DNA from 3 places in the Pseudomonas sp. DCB_BI genome. Region 3 is predicted to be linked to each of the others. Evidence: predicted binding sites of a transcription regulator. Region 3 holds the regulator's gene; each other region holds the start of a gene.
What was found. The regulator sigma-54, encoded in region 3, starts transcription at its own class of promoters, with help from an activator protein. The targets are predictions, from matches to a motif close to ANTGGCATNNANNTTGCTNT.

Region 1: a site for sigma-54 is predicted at 4,361-4,380, ahead of glnK (P-II family nitrogen regulator). Genes of this name have one in related genera too.
Region 2: a site for sigma-54 is predicted at 2,435-2,454, ahead of flgB (flagellar basal body rod protein FlgB). Genes of this name have one in related genera too.

What each region holds. Positions count from the first base shown of each region.
Region 1 is NZ_JAPFCG010000003.1:60,282-66,629, reverse strand. It holds gene xerC (tyrosine recombinase XerC) at 1-855, shown strand, start outside; gene OO258_RS04265 (HAD family hydrolase) at 852-1,547, shown strand; gene sutA (transcriptional regulator SutA) at 1,728-2,057, opposite strand; gene OO258_RS04255 (ammonium transporter) at 2,487-3,818, opposite strand; gene glnK (P-II family nitrogen regulator) at 3,865-4,203, opposite strand; gene OO258_RS04245 (accessory factor UbiK family protein) at 4,699-4,965, shown strand; gene OO258_RS04240 (gamma-glutamylcyclotransferase family protein) at 4,966-5,319, shown strand; gene OO258_RS04235 (DUF4034 domain-containing protein) at 5,273-6,348, opposite strand, start outside.
Region 2 is NZ_JAPFCG010000002.1:288,503-294,850, forward strand. It holds gene flgA (flagellar basal body P-ring formation chaperone FlgA) at 1-298, opposite strand, end outside; gene OO258_RS03640 (chemotaxis protein CheV) at 376-1,305, shown strand; gene cheR (protein-glutamate O-methyltransferase CheR) at 1,358-2,185, shown strand; gene flgB (flagellar basal body rod protein FlgB) at 2,501-2,911, shown strand; gene flgC (flagellar basal body rod protein FlgC) at 2,914-3,357, shown strand; gene flgD (flagellar hook assembly protein FlgD) at 3,370-4,065, shown strand; gene flgE (flagellar hook protein FlgE) at 4,093-5,391, shown strand; gene OO258_RS03670 (hypothetical protein) at 5,391-5,579, shown strand; gene flgF (flagellar basal-body rod protein FlgF) at 5,793-6,348, shown strand, end outside.
Region 3 is NZ_JAPFCG010000001.1:147,641-153,988, reverse strand. It holds gene rapZ (RNase adapter RapZ) at 1-196, opposite strand, end outside; gene ptsN (PTS IIA-like nitrogen regulatory protein PtsN) at 199-663, opposite strand; gene hpf (ribosome hibernation-promoting factor, HPF/YfiA family) at 676-984, opposite strand; gene OO258_RS00695 (RNA polymerase factor sigma-54) at 1,064-2,557, opposite strand; gene lptB (LPS export ABC transporter ATP-binding protein) at 2,734-3,459, opposite strand; gene lptA (lipopolysaccharide transport periplasmic protein LptA) at 3,460-3,984, opposite strand; gene lptC (LPS export ABC transporter periplasmic protein LptC) at 3,971-4,543, opposite strand; gene OO258_RS00675 (KdsC family phosphatase) at 4,552-5,076, opposite strand; gene OO258_RS00670 (KpsF/GutQ family sugar-phosphate isomerase) at 5,088-6,062, opposite strand; gene OO258_RS00665 (ATP-binding cassette domain-containing protein) at 6,312-6,348, shown strand, end outside.

The DNA.
Region 1 (6,348 bases), on a different contig from region 3:
CGCCAGGTGTCGGAGCACACCGTGCTGGGCTACCGGCGTGATTTGAACAAGGTCATTGCCTACTGCAAGGAACACGCTATTGCCGACTGGCAGGCGTTGCAGATCCAGCAGTTGCGCCAGCTGATCGCCCGCCTGCATCACCATGGCCAGTCCTCGCGCAGCCTGGCGCGTCTGCTGTCGTCTGTACGCGGCCTGTACCGCTACCTCAACCGCGAGGGCCTGTGCCAGCACGACCCGGCCACTGGTTTGAGCGCACCCAAGGGTAAGCGCCAGCTGCCCAAGGTGCTGGACACCGACCGTGCCCAGCAGTTGCTCGATGGCGGCGTCGACGACGATTTCATTGCCCGCCGCGACCAGGCGATGCTCGAACTCTTCTATTCGTCAGGCCTGCGCCTGTCCGAACTGACCAACCTCGACCTCGACCATCTCGACCTTGCAGCCGGCCTGGTGCAGGTACTGGGCAAGGGCGGCAAGGCCCGCGTGCTGCCGGTTGGCCGCAAGGCCCGCGAGGCGTTGCAGGAATGGTACCGCCTGCGTGGCATCGGCAACCCGCGTGACCGTGCGGTGTTCATTACCCGCCAGGGCAATCGCATCAGCCCCCGCGCCGTGCGACAAAGGGTAAAGGCCGTCGGTGAGCGCGAGCTGGGCCAGCACCTGCACCCGCACATGCTTCGCCATTCCTTCGCCAGCCATGTGCTGGAATCGTCCCAGGACCTGCGCGCGGTGCAGGAGATGCTCGGCCATGCCGACATCAGCACCACGCAAATCTATACCCACCTGGACTTCCAGCACCTGGCTGCGGTGTACGACAGCGCCCACCCTCGGGCCAAACGCAGCAAAGGCACAGACTCATGAGCATCAAGCTGATCACCTTCGACCTCGACGACACCCTGTGGGACACCGCCCCGGTCATCGCCAGCGCGGAAGTCGTGCTGCGCGACTGGCTAGAAGCCAATGCCCCAATCCTGGGGGGCGTGCCGGTGGAGCACCTGTTTGCCATTCGCGAGCGCCTGGTACAGGCCGAACCCGGCCTCAAGCACCGCATCAGCGCCCTGCGTCGGCGGGTGTTGTTCCATGCCCTGGAAGAGGTCGGCTACAGCGAGAAGCAAGCGCAGGCGCTGGCCAACGAAGGCTTTGAAGTGTTCCTGCATGCTCGCCACCAGGTAGAGATCTTCCCCGAGGTGCAGCCGGTGCTGGAGATCCTGCGTCACCATTACATTCTGGGCGTGGTGACCAACGGCAACGCCGACGTGAGCCGGTTGGGGCTGGCCGACTACTTCCGCTTTGCCCTGTGCGCCGAGGACCTGGGCATCGGCAAGCCGGACCCTGCCCCCTTCCTTGAAGCGTTGCGCCGCGGCGAGGTGGACGCGGGTGCGGCGGTTCACATCGGCGATCACCCTGGCGATGACATTGCCGGTGCCCAGCGCGCCGGTTTGCGCGCGGTGTGGTTCAACCCGCAGGGCAAGGCGTGGGCAGGCGAACAGGCGCCGGATGCCGAGATCCAGCGCCTGTCGCAACTGCCAGACGTGCTCGCGCGCTGGCGCTGAAGGGGGCCGCTTTGCGGCCCATTCGCGGGCACGCCCGCTCCCACAGGACCGCGCAGGTCCTGAACCCTGTGGTGATCCTGTGGGAGCGGGCATGCCCGCGAAGAGGCCGTTAGAGGCAACACAAAACCCACAGGCACAAAAAAGCCCGCAGCGACGGCGGGCTTTTTTGCGTTCAGCCACTCAGATAGGGCGGCTGCCGTACTTGTTGTCCGGCTTTTTGGGCGGGTCGGCGACCACGTTGGCCTCGACTTCCTGCACCTTGCCACCGCGCGACAGGAACTCTTCCATCGCCTTGGCCAGGGCATCACGCTCTTTCTGCTTGGCTTCCATGCTCGGCATCTCGTCTACCGAGACCGCCGCCTTGGATTTGCCCTTGGCAGTGGGTGCCGGGCTGCTGTCGTCGTCGCCAGCGTCTTCGGCGCCATCGTCAGCCGCCGCTTCGAGGCCTTCATCAGCCTCGTCATCGTCGCCTACTTCGAGGTCATCATTTTCCAGATCGTCGTCGCTCATGTTCTACCTCATGACTTGCGAAAAGCAGGTTAGTTATAGACCAGTGCAGCCGTAGACCGGCAGCCACCAGTGAAAATTCAACTGGCCGTGGGTTAGGCCACTGCCCTTGAGTCTGCGCTCCTGATGGGAGGCGGCACCCAGCAGGCCCTGCTCCTGGCAGGACCTGACAAATCCATTAGCCCCTGCTGGCCACACGCTATTGGCAAGCCTAGCAAAGGCTGGCGAAGTGTGCGGACTACTCATCAAACACCCTTCGGCGCGCATTCTAGCGCGCTCGTGGAAAAAGCAAAGCACCATAAATGCCCCACGACTTGTAAGTTTTCTGCCTACGTCGCGAACGTGCCAGATAAACCGTTTGCCGAGCGGGAAATGTTAAAAATCTGACAAAAAAATGCCCGGCAAGCCGGGCAAGTTTTTACCGCGTCGCAGTTACAGGTTGTAGCCGCGCTCGTTGTGTTGAGCCAGGTCGAGGCCGACCGACTCTTCTTCTTCGTTGACCCGCAGGCCCATGACCACATCCAGCACCTTGAGGATCACGTAGGTGACGATGGCGGTGTAGACCACGGTGAAGATCACGCCCTTGGCCTGTACCCAGACCTGCATGCCGATATCGGTGACGGTGCCGAAGCCGCCCAGTGCCGGGGCTGCGAACACGCCGGTGAGGATGGCGCCGATGATGCCGCCAACACCATGCACACCAAAGGCGTCCAGCGAGTCGTCATAGCCCAGCTTGCGCTTGAGGGTGGTGGCGCAGAAGTAGCAGATCACACCCGAGGCCAGGCCGATCACCAGGGCGCCCATCGGGCCCACGGTACCGGCAGCCGGGGTGATGGCGACCAGGCCAGCAACCACACCCGAAGCAATGCCCAGGGCGCTCGGTTTGCCGTGGCCGATCCACTCGGCGAACATCCAGCCCAGCGCCGCAGCAGCTGTAGCGATCTGGGTGACCAGCATGGCCATGCCCGCGGTGCCGTTGGCGGCAGCGGCAGAGCCTGCGTTGAAGCCGAACCAGCCGATCCACAGCATGGCGGCGCCCATCAGGGTGTAGCCGAGGTTATGCGGAGCCATCGGGGTGGTCGGGTAACCCTTGCGCTTGCCCAGCACCAGGCAGCAGACCAGGCCCGCGATACCGGCGTTGATGTGCACCACAGTGCCGCCAGCGAAGTCCAGTACGCCCCAGTCCCACATCAGCGCACCGTCACCGCTCCACACCATATGGGCGATCGGCGCGTACACCAGGGTGAACCAGATGCCCATGAACACCAGCATGGCGGAGAACTTCATGCGCTCGGCGAAGGCACCCACGATCAGTGCCGGGGTGATGATGGCGAACGTCATCTGGAAGGTGATGAACACCGCTTCAGGGAACAGCGCGGCGGCGGAAGTCAGGCTCTGGGGCGTGACGCCGCTGAGGAAAGCCTTGGAGAAGCCGCCGACGAAGGAGTTGAAGTTGAGCACGCCCTTTTCCATACCCGTGGTATCGAAGGCCATGCTGTAGCCGTAGACGACCCAGAGAATGCTCATCAGGCCGGTGATTGCAAAGCACTGCATCATCACCGACAGCACGTTCTTGGAACGCACCATGCCGCCATAGAACAGGGCCAGGCCCGGAATGGTCATGAACAGCACCAGCGCCGTTGCGGTCAGCATCCAGGCGGTGTCGCCGGAGTTCAGCGCTGGGGCAGCTTCGTCTGCCAGGGCGAGCCCGGGCATTACGAGGGACAATAGGGCTCCTAGCCCTGCGATCTTACGCAGAGTCATGTTGTTTTCTCCTGGGGCGTTGGGTTTGGTGAGGCTTTGTTGCTGCTTAGATCGCGTCGGTATCGGTTTCGCCGGTACGGATACGGATCGCCTGCTCCAGATTCACCACGAAAATCTTGCCGTCACCGATCTTGCCGGTGTTGGCTGCCTTGGTGATGGCTTCGATTACCCGATCAAGGTCCTTGTCATCGATGGCGACATCGATCTTCACCTTGGGCAGGAAATCGACCACGTACTCAGCACCGCGATACAGCTCGGTGTGGCCCTTCTGCCGACCGAAACCTTTGACCTCGGTAACGGTGATGCCCTGCACGCCGATTTCCGACAGCGACTCGCGCACGTCGTCCAGCTTGAACGGCTTGATGATGGCTGTGACTAGCTTCATGAAACTCTCTCCCGATTTGGTGGACTTGCCCCAGGAAAACAAACCCGTCTCAAGTCTAAGCGCAGCGGTTGGCTTTGTAACGCGTCGTCGGCATCCGGCTCCGCGTGCGCACTGCCTGGTCACAAGGAACTGCATCAGTGCATGGCTCGTACAGGTCTTTGCAGAATCCTTGCCAGTTCCGACAAAGCGCCGAAAAACAGAGCGTTATGTGATTTAGTCGGGATTGGCCAGTCGCCAGCATGGAAAACATGCACAGTTTCGGTGCGCAGCAGCGGGGGAAGTTGCGCGAAAAATGTGCAACCGATGAAAAACCGCCAGCGATCTTTTGTGGGTGCGGGCTTGCGTTGCGATGGGTGTGCGAAGCGCCCCACGATTTGCCTTGATGGTGATATTTCCAGGGCCGCTGTGCGCGCTCCCAAAGGCCAATGTGCACTCAAGCGCCAGGTGTGTGCGTGCTACACTGCCGGCCATTTCTCCGTTTCAGTGGACAGCCCCATGCTCGCGCCCAAAGCCCTCCTTGATGCCCTGAGCGACCAGGCCTCGCGCCTGTTCAGCAGCGATACCGCCCAGCCCCGCGCTGAACTGGAAAGCCAGTTCAAGGTGCTGATGCAAGGCGCTTTCAGCAAACTGGACCTGGTCAGCCGCGACGAATTCGACAGCCAGATGGTCGTGCTGGCACGCACCCGTGCACGCCTCGAGGCCCTGGAAAAGCAGGTCGCCGACCTGGAAGCGCGGCTGAACCCAACTTCACAGGATGAGTGAATGCAGCCCTCCAGCGCATACCCGGTACTGTTGTTTTCCTACGGCACCTTGCAGGATAAAGCCGTGCAACTGGCCAATTTTGGCCGTGCTCTGAGCGGCCAGGCCGACCGTATGCCGGGCTACCGCCTGGACTGGATCGAGATCACTGACCCGGACGTACTGGCGACCAGCGGCAAGTCCCATCATCCCATCGTTTCCCCCAGCAGCCAGGCCAACGACAGCGTGGCAGGTATGGTCTTCCAGATCAGCGAAGACGAACTGGCAGCGGCGGACCGCTATGAAGTTGCCGACTACAAGCGTGTCGCCGTCACCCTCGCATCGGGCCTGACAGCCTGGGTTTATGTGCGCGCCTAAGCCCCTCCGATGCAGGTTGAACCCGTAACGACTCGGCGTGGGTAAAGGCCTGTTTCGGTGGTAGCTCACTTGCATGCAAGCTGCCGCGGAACAACGCCGCCCCGCACTGAATAAACAACGTCTTCACCCGGTTGTGCGAATTGAGGATCTGGGCCTGGATAGCACCAATGGCCGAATCCCTTGGTTGCAAACTGGCCGCTCGGTTGACCCATTCGATGGCGGCAAAGCGGCTTTGCTTGCGGGTGCCATGCCCCTGCATCCAGGCCAGCCCCAGTTCGGCGCTGGCACGCCCTGCAAGCCACGGGTCCGGGTGCTCGACCAGGCTCAGCAGGTAAGCAACCGCCTCACTTCGCTCCTGCGCCTCACCAAACCGGCGTAACAAAATCCCCAGGTGCAACCTCGCACACGCATTGGTCTGCCCGTTGCCCAGCGCGTCGACAAGCAGGCGCCTGACCGCCAGCATGGCACTGCGCTCGTTCAAATCCTCATCGCTGTCCATGCGCAGGCAGGCCAGGTTGTATTTGGCCTGCCTGCTGCCCGCCTCCACCGCACGCTGCAGCCAGTACCCGGCGGCCTCGTCATCCAGGTAATGCGCCGGGGTATTGTCCAGGTCGCCATGGTGCAGCTCGTACAAGGCCAGGGCAGCACCCGGCAGGTTCAGTTCGGCGCAGCGTTCATACAGGTAGCAGGCAACTTCATGCCGATTGGCTGCCCACAGCACCCGTGCCACTTCAAGCACTTCGAACCCCGGTGCCTGGCCCGCGCACTGGCGATTCACCGCCCGATGCAACCATAGCCTTGCCTGCTCGGCCGAGCGTGGCAGCGCCCACAGCCCGAAACGGTGCCCGACCGCGCGTAGAGCACAGGCAGCAGCATGTGAACGGCCGTCGCAAAGGCGCTCAATAGCCCCGTGTAACAGTTGCCTCTCATCTACCATGCCATCGCGCAGTATCAGCTCGACCAAACAGCGAAACGGCACACCCATGGCGCGAATGGCGCCGAGATCGGCATTGCACGCCAAGCTCGCGG
Region 2 (6,348 bases), on a different contig from region 3:
GGCCCAGCGGCTGCGCCGGGCTTTCCAGCGAGGCGTCCAGCTGCTGGCTGCACAACGGCATACGCAGGCGCGGGTCCAGCGGGTTGACCTGGATTTCATAGCGGCCGGCAGTCTGGGTGCTGGCGAGGTAATCTTCGACGGTGAATTCAAGAAACCCTTGGGTGACACCGATAAGCTGTTCAGGCAAGGTGAACGCGTCCGCTACAGTGCGCACGCCGGGCACCAGCAGGCACAGCGTGGCCAGCAAGCCAGTCAGCAGGCGCGTCAATCGTCGGAAAAATGTCGTTTTCGTATGCATGACGCTCAAAAAAGCAAAGCCCGTGCCGACTCGCTACCTGAGTTGCAACGAAAGGCTGAAACATTAAGGAGTCTGGCATGGCGGGTGTTATGGATTCGGTCAACCAGCGCACGCAGCTGGTGGGGCAGAATCGCCTGGAACTGCTGCTGTTCCGCCTCAATGGCGAGCAGCTTTACGGCATCAACGTATTCAAGGTCAGGGAGGTGCTGCAGTGCCCGGCGCTGACCCTGCTGCCCAAGGCGCACCCAGTGGTGCGTGGCGTTGCCAACATTCGTGGGGCCACCATCCCGATCCTCGACTTGTCGATGGCCACCGGGTTGCGGCCCCTGCAGGAAGACACGCGCAACAGTTTCGTGATCATCACCGAGTACAACACCAAGACCCAAGGCTTCCTGGTGCACTCGGTGGAGCGCATCGTCAACATGAACTGGGAAGAGATCCATCCGCCACCCAAGGGCACGGGCCGTGATCACTACCTGACCGCGGTCACCCGGGTGGACAACCGCATGGTCGAGATCATCGACGTGGAGAAGGTGCTGGCCGAAGTATCGCCGTCGTCCGAGTCGGTATCGGCCGGGGTGGTCGATGCCGAGGTGCAGGACAAGGCCGTGCTGATGCGGGTGCTGACTGTCGACGACTCGTCGGTGGCACGTAAGCAGGTCAGCCGTTGCCTGCAGACCGTCGGCGTTGAAGTGGTGGCCCTCAACGACGGTCGTCAGGCCCTGAACTACCTGCGCCAGCTGGTGGACGAGGGCAAAAAGCCCGAAGAAGAGTTCCTGATGATGATCTCGGACATTGAAATGCCCGAAATGGACGGCTATACGCTAACGGCAGAAATCCGCAGCGATCCGCGCATGCAAAAATTGCACATCTGCCTGCATACTTCGCTCTCCGGGGTATTTAACCAGGCAATGGTCAAGAAGGTCGGTGCCGATGACTTCCTGGCCAAGTTCAAGCCGGACGACCTGGCCCAACGGGTGGTCGACCGGATCAAGGCAGCGCATTGAAGCAGCCGGGGGCAAGCCCCCCGGCACCAGTGATTGAAAAGAGGCGGCAGTAGTGTCTACGGGTAATTTGGATTTCGAACAGTTCCGGGTCTTCCTGGAAAAAGCCTGTGGCATCTTGCTGGGCGAAAATAAGCAGTACCTGGTGTCCAGCCGTCTCAACAAGCTGATGGAGCAACAGGGCATCAAGAGCCTGGGCGAGTTGGTGCAGCGCATCCAGGCCCAGCCGCGCGGCGGCTTGCGCGAACAGGTGGTCGATGCCATGACCACCAACGAGACCCTGTGGTTTCGGGATACCTACCCGTTCGAGGTGCTGAAGAACAAAGTCATTCCCGAGTTCATCCGCAACAACCCCGGCCAGCGCCTGCGCATGTGGTCGGCGGCCTGTTCGTCGGGCCAGGAGCCGTACTCCATCTCGATGGCCATCGACGAGTTCGAGCGCAGCAACCTCGGGCAGCTGAAGATGGGGGCGCAAATCGTTGCCACCGACCTGTCCGGCACCATGCTGACCAACTGCAAGACCGGTGAGTACGACAGTCTGGCGATTGCCCGCGGTTTGTCGCAGGAGCGTCTGCAGCGCTACTTCGACCCCAAGGGGCCGGGGCGCTGGGCGGTCAAACCGGCGATCCGCAGCCGCGTTGAGTTCCGCTCGTTCAACCTGCTGGACAGCTATGCCAGCCTGGGCAAGTTCGACATCGTGTTCTGCCGCAACGTGCTGATCTACTTCTCCGCGCAGGTGAAGCGGGACATCCTGCTGCGCATCCACAGCACCCTCAAGCCGGGTGGTTACCTGTTCCTTGGTGCTTCGGAGGCGCTGAACGGCTTGCCGGACCATTACCAGATGGTGCAGTGCAGCCCTGGGATCATCTACCAGGCCAAGTAAGGTATGCCTGGAGGTGGGCGGCGTTTGTGAGACCGAGCGCCGCCCGCGCGGCGCTCGATCTTCCAGGCGAAACACGTCTATCGCCAAAAACGTCTATCGCCAAACAATGACGTCAATTTTTTGTTTTGCCGCTTTTGCCGCCCGGCAATTGCCGCTTTCGCTGCCCCAGGCGGAAGGCCTTTGCCGCTTTTCTGGCATCAGTCTGACAGTACGATTCCGCCAAGCCCCATAAACAGGGGCTTCTTCGGGGTTGGCACAGCCCTTGCTATACCAAGCTCAACGAAATTCCGGTCAACCTCCGAAGGTTTCCCCGACATGAGCATCAGTTTCGACAAGGCGCTTGGTATCCACGAAAAGGCTCTGGGCTTCCGCGCCCAGCGCGCTGAGGTGCTGGCCAACAATATCGCCAATGCCGACACGCCCAATTACAAGGCGCGTGACATGGACTTCTCTTCGGTGCTCGCCGCCGAGACCAGCAAGCAGCAAAGCGGGCGCTTCGCCATGGACCGTACCAACAGCCGGCACATCGAAGCCGAAGGCCTCGCCGTCGCGGCTGACGATACCCTCAAGTACCGTACGCCGTTGCAGCCCTCGATCGACCAGAACACCGTGGACGCGCAGATCGAGCAGTCGAACTACACCGAAAACGCCATCGGCTTCCAGGCCAGCTTCACCTTGCTCAACAGTAAATTCAAAGGGCTGGTTTCCGCCCTGCGGGGAGAATGATCATGTCCCTTTCCAGTGTCTTCAACATTGCCGGTAGCGGCATGAGTGCGCAGAACACGCGCCTTAACACCGTGGCTTCCAACATCGCCAACGCCGATACCGTGTCCTCGAGCATCGATCAGACTTACCGCGCCCGCCACCCGGTGTTCGCCACCGCTTTCCAGGATGCGCAAGCCGGCGGCAGCCAGTCGCTGTTCGAAGACCAGGGCGAGGCAGGGCAGGGCGTCCAGGTTAAAGGCATCGTCGAGGATCAGAGCACGCTGGAAGCGCGCTACGAGCCCAGCAACCCTGCGGCCAACAAAGATGGCTACGTGTATTACCCCAACGTGAATGTGGTCGAGGAAATGGCCGATATGATTTCGTCCAGCCGTGCGTTCCAGACCAATGCGGAAATCATGAATACCGCGAAAAGCATGATGCAGAAAGTGCTGACGCTGGGGCAGTGAAAGGGATAGCTCATGACGACTACGACCGATACCACCAGTGCCTCTTCTATCTACTCGCAGTACTCGCTGAAGAGTGATAGCAGCAGCACAACCGGCTCCAGCAGCGAGACGCTGGGCAAGGACACGTTTCTGCAATTGCTGGTAACCCAGCTGCAGAACCAGAACCCGCTCGACCCGCAGGACAACTCGGAATTTGTCGCTCAACTGGCGCAGTTCAGTAGCCTTGAGTCGATGCAAACGCTCAACGATACCGTTGACACCCTGCTTGGCAACTACACCTCCAGCCAAGCTCTGCAGGCCTCCTCGCTTGTCGGTCGCACAGTGATCGCCGAAGGGGACACCGCCACAATCGAAGCAGGTACCGGTCTGAGCGGCCAGGTCGAACTCACTTCGTCGACTTCGTCCATGACGGTCACGGTGTATGACGCCGACGGCGACATTGTGAAGAACATCGACCTCGGCGATCAGAGTGCCGGGACGATCAACTTCACTTGGGATGGCACGGACAACGACGGCGAGGCGGCAGCTGCTGGCACCTACACGTTCAAGGCCGAGGCCACCGTGGACGGTGCCGCCGTTGCACAAACCACGTATCTGCCTTCGGTGGTCAGCAGTGTCACGGTTGGCAGCACCGCAGGTGCGTTCACGCTCAACCTGGCGAATGGCGAGAGCGTTGCGCTTTCGGACGTCAAAACCATCGGATCGTAAGCCGCTCATCGGCACAGGAGTCACGCAATGTCATTCAACATCGGCCTTAGCGGCCTCAATGCTGCAAGCACCAGCCTCAATACCACCGGCAACAACATTGCCAACGTGGGCACTACCGGCTTCAAATCGGCGCGGGCTGAGTTCGGTGATATGTATGCCAACTCGTTGTTCCTGGGGAGTGGGCGCTACAAGGTCGGCAGTGGCGTCAGTACCCAGGCTATTTCGCAGCAGTTCACTCAGGGTAATGTCACTACCACCGGCGCCAGCCTGGACCTTGCCATCAATGGCAACGGGTTCTTCATTACCAGCAACAACGGCTCGAACTCGTACACCCGCGCCGGTGCATTCGGCACTGATAGTTCTGGCAATATCGTCGACGCCAACGGTAATCGCCTGCAAGGGTACGGTGTCAATGCCGATGGTGACTTGGTTTCCGGTGTGTTGACCGATCTCACCGTCAGTACCGCCGCAGTTTCGCCGAAAGCCACCTCGAACCTGACTGAGACCGTCAACCTCAACTCTTCTGATACGGTTCCGTCTGAAAGCCCGTTCGATGCGTCCAATTCGAAAAGCTACAACTACACCTTCGCGACCGATGTCTACGACAGCCAGGGTAACAAGCACAGCCTGAACCAGTATTTCGTGAAGACAGATACGAATGAATGGTCCATGTATGTAACCGTGGATGGCGTGAACCCGGCCGATCCTTCGTCTACCGAGCCCTACAGTGCGGACCTTTCGTTCAGCTCTGCGGGTGCCTTGGTCGGTTCCACCAGTGACGACTTTACGGTCGACAGCCTGGGCAAGCTTACCCTGACGAACTGGGTTCCGGCTTATCAGAATGCGGATGGCGACATGGTTGCCAATGGTGCTTCGCCGGCCTCCGGGGGCATGCTGCTGGATGTTGCGGCAACTACCCAGTACAACACCACATCGGCACAGACCGCCAAGGTGGTGGATGGTTATGCGCCAGGGAGCCTCTCCTCGCTGTCGATCGACGCCGACGGTTATCTGTTCGGGACGTACAGTAACGGCCAGTCCAAGGTGATCGGTCAGGTTGCGCTGGCGAACTTCGCCAACAATCAGGGCCTGACCCCGTCGGGTAGCACCAGCTGGAAAGAGTCCTACGCTTCGGGTGTGCCGGTGATTGGCGCGCCGAACTCGGGTGTGATGGGTGATATCACCGCTGGTGCTCTGGAAGACTCGAACGTGGACCTGACCTCCGAATTGGTCAATCTGATCAAGGCGCAGAGCAACTACCAGGCCAACGCCAAGACGATTTCCACCGAAAGCACCTTGATGCAAACCATCCTCCAGATGACCTGATGAGCCGTGCTATTGGGCTGGTGCTGGCGCTGCTATGCGGGTTGCCTCTGGCAGCTCCGCTGGCGGCACCGGCGCCCTGGTACAAGTACCAAAGCATCAGCACCGGAGTGTTCATTTGCACTCAGGTCGACCCCGGCAAGCATTTCATCCGTTTTGCCGGCCCCTTCCGTAACGCCGCCTGCCGCTAAGCGCCAGGCGGCGTTCTTTCAAGCGTCAACACCTTGCCGCCAATCGGCAAGAGGGTGCCGAATTGCCGGCGCCCCTTCTTGGCTTCCAGCGGAGTCCAGGGTGCCGAACTCCCGTAAATTCGGGGGTTTGACGAGGTGTGAGGTTTTGGCCCGAGACTTGCTAAAGCTAAAACCATTAGAAGTGGCGGCAGTGGTCCGTCGAGGGAGGTGCTAGTGGACAAGATGCTGTACGTGGCCATGACGGGTGCCAGCCAGAACGCGCTGGCACAAAAAGCTCATGCCAACAACCTTGCCAACGTCTCGACCATGGGCTTTCAGCGCGACCTTGAGCAGGCGCGCTCAATGCCGGTGTTCGGCGAGAGCCTGCCTTCGCGCGCTTATGCCATGACCGAGCGGCCGGCCACTGATTTCGATCATGGCCCGCTGGTCGAGACAGGCCGTGAACTGGATGTCGCGGTCGATGGCGATGGCTGGATTGCAGTCCAGGCGGCGGATGGCAGCGAGGCCTACACCCGTACTGGCAGCCTGAATATCGATGCGCTGGGTGTGTTGCGCACCGGCAGTGGTCTGGCTGTGCTGGGCAACGGTGGCCCTATCGCCATTCCGCCCGAGGAAAAGGTCGAAATCGGCCAGGACGGCACCATCAGCATTCGCTCCTTGGGCGAGAGCCCTGCGGTAATGGCGGAAGTGGACCGTATCAAAATGGTCAAACCGGATTTGGCCTCGTTGACCAAGGGTACGGATGGCTTGATCCGCACACGGGACGGCC
Region 3 (6,348 bases):
TGGGCAGGTTGCGCGCATCGATCGATACGGCCACCTTGGGTTGCAGCAGTTCAGTGTTGATCAGTGCATTTTCCGCCAACTGCGGCAGCAGCCCGGCAGGCAGGTTGTCAATGCAGTAGAAACCGTTGTCTTCCAGGACATCGAGGGCGGTGCTCTTGCCGGAGCCGGAGCGGCCGCTGACAATGATCAAGCGCATGGTCAATGCTCGTTCTGTACGTCCAGGACAACCTGGAACAGGGCCTCACTGCTGGTGGCCGCACGCAGGCGATCGCGGACCTCCTTGCGATCGAGCATGCTGGCGATCTGGCGCAGCAGTTCCAGATGCGCATCGGTGGCGGCCTCAGGCACCAGCAGGACAAACAGCAGGTCCACCGGCGCGCCATCAATGGCGTCGTAATCGATTGGGGCTTCCAGGTGCAGCAGGGCGCTGACCGGGGCGGAGCATCCTTCAAGGCGGCAGTGCGGGATGGCAATGCCGTTGCCAAAACCGGTCGAACCGAGTTTTTCCCGGGCGACCAGTTTTTCGAAGACGTCTTGCATCTCCAGTTCGGGTACTTGGCCGGCGATGACAGTGGCGACCTTTTCCAGGGCGCGCTTCTTGCTGCCGCCCGGCACGTTCACAAGCGAACGGCCGGGGGTCAGGATGGTTTCAAGTCGGATCATGGATGAGGGGGATCAGCGGGCAGCTGCACCTTGCAGCAAGCTTTGCTGTTTTTCCTTGTGTTTTTTCAGTTGGCGGTCGAGCTTGTCGGCCAAGGCGTCGATCGCTGCATACATGTCTTCGTGTTCGGCGTTGGCTACCACTTCACCGCCGGGAATCTGCAGGGTCGCCTCGACCTTCTGTTGCAGCTTCTCGACCTTCATGATGACCTGCACGTTGGTGATCTTGTCGAAGTGACTTTCCACGCGGGCGAGCTTTTCAAGCACGTAATCGCGCAGTGGCTGGGTGACTTCTACATGCTGTCCACTGATATTGACTTGCATACAGCTTCTCCTTTGTTGCCCGTGCATAAAGAGGCAGGTATTGCACCTGCCCCACAAACGCTGTGGCACATCCCAGGGGCTACATCAGTCGCTTGCGCTCGCTCGACGGTGCGATGCCGAGGGACTCGCGGTACTTGGCGACGGTGCGACGGGCTACCTGGATGCCTTGTGCCTCCAGTAAACCAGCGATCTTGCTGTCACTCAATGGCTTTTTCTGATTTTCCGCCGCAACCAGTTTCTTGATGATCGCGCGGATCGCTGTGGACGAGCATTCTCCGCCTTCTGCGGTGCTCACGTGGCTGGAGAAAAAGTATTTCAGTTCGTAGATGCCACGCGGGGTATGCATGTATTTCTGCGTGGTAACCCGCGAAATCGTCGACTCGTGCATGCCCACTGCCTCGGCGATGTCATGCAGCACCAACGGCTTCATGGCCTCGTCGCCGTGGTCGAGGAAGCCACGCTGGTGCTCGACGATTTGCGTGGCCACCTTCATCAGGGTTTCGTTGCGGCTTTGCAGGCTCTTGATGAACCAGCGCGCTTCCTGCAGCTGGTTGCGCATGAACGTGTTATCTGCGCTGGTGTCGGCTCGTCGCACGAAGCCGGCGTACTGCGGGTTGACGCGCAGGCGCGGGATGGCTTCCTGGTTCAGCTCGACCAGCCAGCGATCGCTGTCCTTGCGCACGATCACATCAGGTACCACGTATTCGGGTTCGCTGGACTCGATCTGCGAACCGGGGCGCGGGTTGAGACTTTGCACCAGCTCGATCACCTGGCGCAGCTCGTCTTCCTTGATTTTCATGCGCCGCATCAGCTGGCTGTAGTCACGGCTGCCGAGCAGATCGATGAAGTCGGTGACCAGGCGCTTGGCTTCGCTCATCCACGGGGTGTTGGCGGGCAGCTGGCGCAGTTGCAGCAGCAGGCATTCGCCCAGGTTACGCGCGCCGACGCCGGCCGGTTCAAACTGCTGGATGCGGTGAAGCACCGCTTCGACCTCGTCCAGCTCGATATCCAGCTCCGGGTCGAAGCCCGCGCAGATCTCCTCGAGGGTGTCTTCCAGGTAGCCCTGGCCGTTGATACTGTCGATCAGGGTCACGGCGATCAGCCGGTCGGTGTCGGACATCGGGGCCAGGTTCAGTTGCCACAGCAGGTGGCTTTGCAAGCTTTCGCCGGCCGATGTGCGGGTGGTGAAGTCCCACTCGTCGTCATCGTTGCTCGGCAGGCTGCTGGCACTGGTCTGGTAGATGTCTTCCCAGGCGGTGTCGACCGGAAGCTCGTTGGGGATACGCTCGCTCCACTCACCGTCTTCCAGGTTGTCGGCACTCACGGTGCTTTCCTGGAAGCTGTTGTCCTGGACTTCGGCGGCCGGCTTGTTCTCGGCGTTGTCCGCCATCGGGTCGCTATTGTCGAAGTCGTCGCCGTCTTCCTGACGTTCGAGCATCGGGTTCGACTCCAGCGCTTCCTGGATTTCCTGTTGGAGGTCCAGGGTGGATAGCTGGAGCAGGCGGATGGCCTGTTGCAACTGCGGTGTCATCGTCAGTTGCTGGCCCATTTTTAGGACGAGCGATGGTTTCATGGCTGGGGCTTAATACCTTGTTCGCCGGCGCGCATGCGCCATCCACTACACGAGGGCGCCGGGGCGCCAGATCAAGCAAGTTTTATGCCTTAAATTGTAGCGTTTGCCTAGAGTACCGTAACAACTTTAACCCGGGTCTCGGGGCTATTAGCCAGTACTCCAGGCCTGTGCCAGGGTCAGAGGCGGAACTCGTGGCCCAGGTAAACCTCTTTGACCAGATCGTTGGCCAGGATGGTTTCGGCGTCGCCTTCAGCGATCAGCCGGCCATCGTTGACGATATAGGCGGTTTCGCAGATATCCAGTGTCTCGCGCACGTTGTGGTCGGTGATCAGTACACCGATGCCCTTGGCCTTGAGGTGGTGGATGATCTGCTTGATGTCGCCGACCGAGATCGGGTCGACACCGGCAAAGGGTTCGTCCAGCAAGATGAATTTGGGCGCGGTCGCCAGTGCACGGGCAATCTCGACGCGTCGGCGTTCACCGCCGGACAGGCTCATGCCGAGGTTGTCGCGGATATGGCTGATGTGGAACTCCTGCAGCAGGCTTTCCAGCTCTTTGCGCCGGCCGTCGCGGTCGAGGTCCTTGCGGGTCTCGAGGATGGCCATGATGTTATCGGCCACCGACAGCTTGCGGAAAATCGACGCTTCCTGCGGCAGGTAGCCGATGCCGGCGCGGGCACGGCCGTGCATGGGCTGATGGCTGACATCGAGGCTATCGATCAGCACCCGGCCCTGTTCGGCCTGGACCAGCCCGACGATCATGTAGAAGCAGGTGGTCTTGCCGGCGCCGTTGGGGCCGAGCAGGCCGACGATCTGGCCGCTGTCGATTGACAGGCTGACGTCACGTACCACCTGTCGCCCCTTGTAGCTCTTGGCCAGGTGCTGGGCTTTGAGGGTTGCCATTTACTCGGCCTTCTTCTTGGGCTGGATCACCATGTCGATACGCTGACGCGGTGAGGTCACGTTGCCACCACGACCGGCGGTCGCCACCTGGGTCTGGGTGTTGTAGACGATTTTCTCGCCCTCGGTGGTGTTGCCTTCGTTTTCGACCTTGGCGCGATCGGTAAGGATCACCAGGTCTTTTTGCGACTGGTACTGGATGGTTACGCCCCAGCCTTTCATCTTGTCCGGCTTGGCCGCGCTCTGCTGCTGCTCGAAGTAGGCCAGGTTGCCCACCGAGGTCACCACGTCGATATCGCCAGAGGCGGAGCGAGTGATGGTCACGGTGTTGCCTTTGATCATCATCGAACCCTGGGTGATGATCACATCGCCGGTGTAGGTGGCCACGCCTTGCTTGTCATCCAGGTGGGCATTATCGGCCTGGATGCGAATAGGCTGGTCACGGTCATTCGGCAGGGCGAGGGCGCTCGCGCTTCCCAGTGCTGCGCTCAGGCTGAGCAAAAGGGGGAGGGTTTTAACGAGCCTCATACTGTCCTCTTACGTTAGAGAGCAAGTCCATCTTGCCTTCTTTCAAATACGCTTTCATTCCTTTGCCCGTAGTTGTGCCACCGGCGCCGTCGATTCTAACGGCTTGCTCGGTCTGCGCATATTGCTTCTGCGGGAACACGGTCATGCGTGAGCTGGTAATGATGATTTCGCGCTGTTTTTCATCAGTGCGCGCAACCCGGACGTTGTCGATCAGTTCGACCTCGGTGCCGTCCGGGTTCACCTCGGCGCGGGTGCTCTGTACGTGCCACGGGAACTCGGTACCGCGGTACAAGTGCAGGTCCGGGGTGGTCAGCAGGGTGATTTCACTGGCCTTGAGGTGTTCGACCTTGTCCGCGGTCATTTCGTACTGCAGTTTGCCATCTGGCAGGAACTGCAGGCTGTGGGCATTGATGGCGTAATAGTCGATGGCGCTTTCGTCAACCTGGGCCACTGGCTTGTCGAGGAAGCTTTCCGGGCTGACATTCCAGTAGCCAATGGCTACCAGCAGGGCGGCGATCGCCCCGAGCAGCACAATGTTTCGGGCTTTCTTGCTGAACATGGGCAGCCTTACAGGTAGTTGGCGTTGGCAGCGTCCAGGGTACCCTGGGCCTGCATGATCAGTTCGCAGAATTCACGGGCCGCGCCTTCGCCGCCCCGTGCCTGGGTCACGCCGTGGGCATGCTGGCGTACGAACGGCGCGGCATTGGCGACCGCCATGCCCAGTGCTACTCGGCGGATGACTGGCAGGTCGGGCAGGTCGTCCCCCAGGTAGGCCACTTGATCATAGCTTAGGCCCAGTTCGGCGAGCAGGCCGTCAAGCACCACCAATTTGTCCTCGCGGCCCTGGTACAGGTGCGGGATGCCGAGGTTCTTCGCCCGGCGCTCGACCACCGGGGTCTTGCGCCCGCTGATGATCGCGGTGGTCACGCCAGAATTCATGAGCATCTTGATGCCCTGGCCGTCGAGCGTGTTGAAGGTCTTGAATTCGCTGCCGTCCTCGAGGAAGTACAGGCGCCCGTCGGTGAGCACGCCGTCCACGTCGAACACTGCCAGCTTGATGCTTTTGCCGCGTTGCATGAGGTCCTGGTTCATTCCATCGCTCCTTACATCACGCCGGCGCGCAGCAGGTCGTGCATGTTCAGGGCGCCGGTCGGGCGGTCCTCGCGGTCCACCACCACCAGCGCGCCGATTTTATGGTCTTCCATGATTTTCAGGGCCTCGGCGGCGAGCATTTCGGCGCGCGCGGTTCTGCCATGAACGGTCATGACCTGGTCGATCAGGGTAGTGTGTACATCGATGTTGCGGTCCAGGCTGCGGCGCAGATCGCCGTCGGTGAAGATTCCGGCCAGCTTGCCATCGGCTTCGACGATCACGGTCATGCCCAGGCCTTTGCGGGACATTTCCAGCAGCGCGTCCTTGAGCAGGGTGCCCCGAGGTACCTGAGGCAGCTCATCGCCGGCGTGCATCACGTTTTCGACCTTCAGCAGCAGGCGGCGGCCCAGCGCACCGCCAGGGTGCGAGAAGGCGAAGTCCTCGGCCGTGAAGCCGCGGGCCTCGAGCAGGGCGATGGCCAGGCAGTCGCCCAGCACCAGCGATGCGGTGGTCGAGGAGGTGGGGGCCAGGTTCAGCGGGCAAGCCTCTTGCTCGACGCGGGCGTCAAGGTTGACCTCGGCGGCCTGGGCCAGCGGTGAAGCGGGATTGCCGGTCAGGCTGATCAGCTTGATGCCCAGGCGCTTGATCAGTGGCAGCAGGGTGACGATTTCGGCAGTGCTGCCGGAATTCGACAGGGCAAGGATGACATCGTCGCGGGTGATCATACCCATGTCACCATGGCTGGCTTCGGCCGGATGCACGAAAAACGCCGGGGTACCGGTGCTGGCCAGGGTCGCGGCGATCTTGTTGCCGATGTGCCCGGACTTGCCCATGCCGACCACGACGACCCGGCCCTTGCTGGCCAGGATCAGTTCGCAGGCCTTGACGAAATTGTCGTCGATGCGCGCCAGCAGGCCCTCTACGGCCTCGAGTTCCAGGCGCAGGGTGCGTTGGGCGGATTGGATCAGCTCGCTGGATTGGCTCATGTCGAAAAAGCAATGCCTGATGAAAAGGCGGCGATTATAGCCGCAATGTAAGAAACCCTCACGCTTTCGATTGCCACAGGTAAAACACCGACCTGCCTGTCGCGGCGCTGAACGACTCGTTGCCCGGCCTTGGGGCGGCGCTGTCAGCGGTGCTATAGTTCGCCGCTATTCGGCCTGTCAGGGGTGCGTGTGCCTTCCAGATGGAGGCCGGCGTCCATATGGACGAGGCTGCATCAGCAAGGAGTCTAGATGAGTGTGGATAGCGCCTACGCGGTCGAGTTGAAGG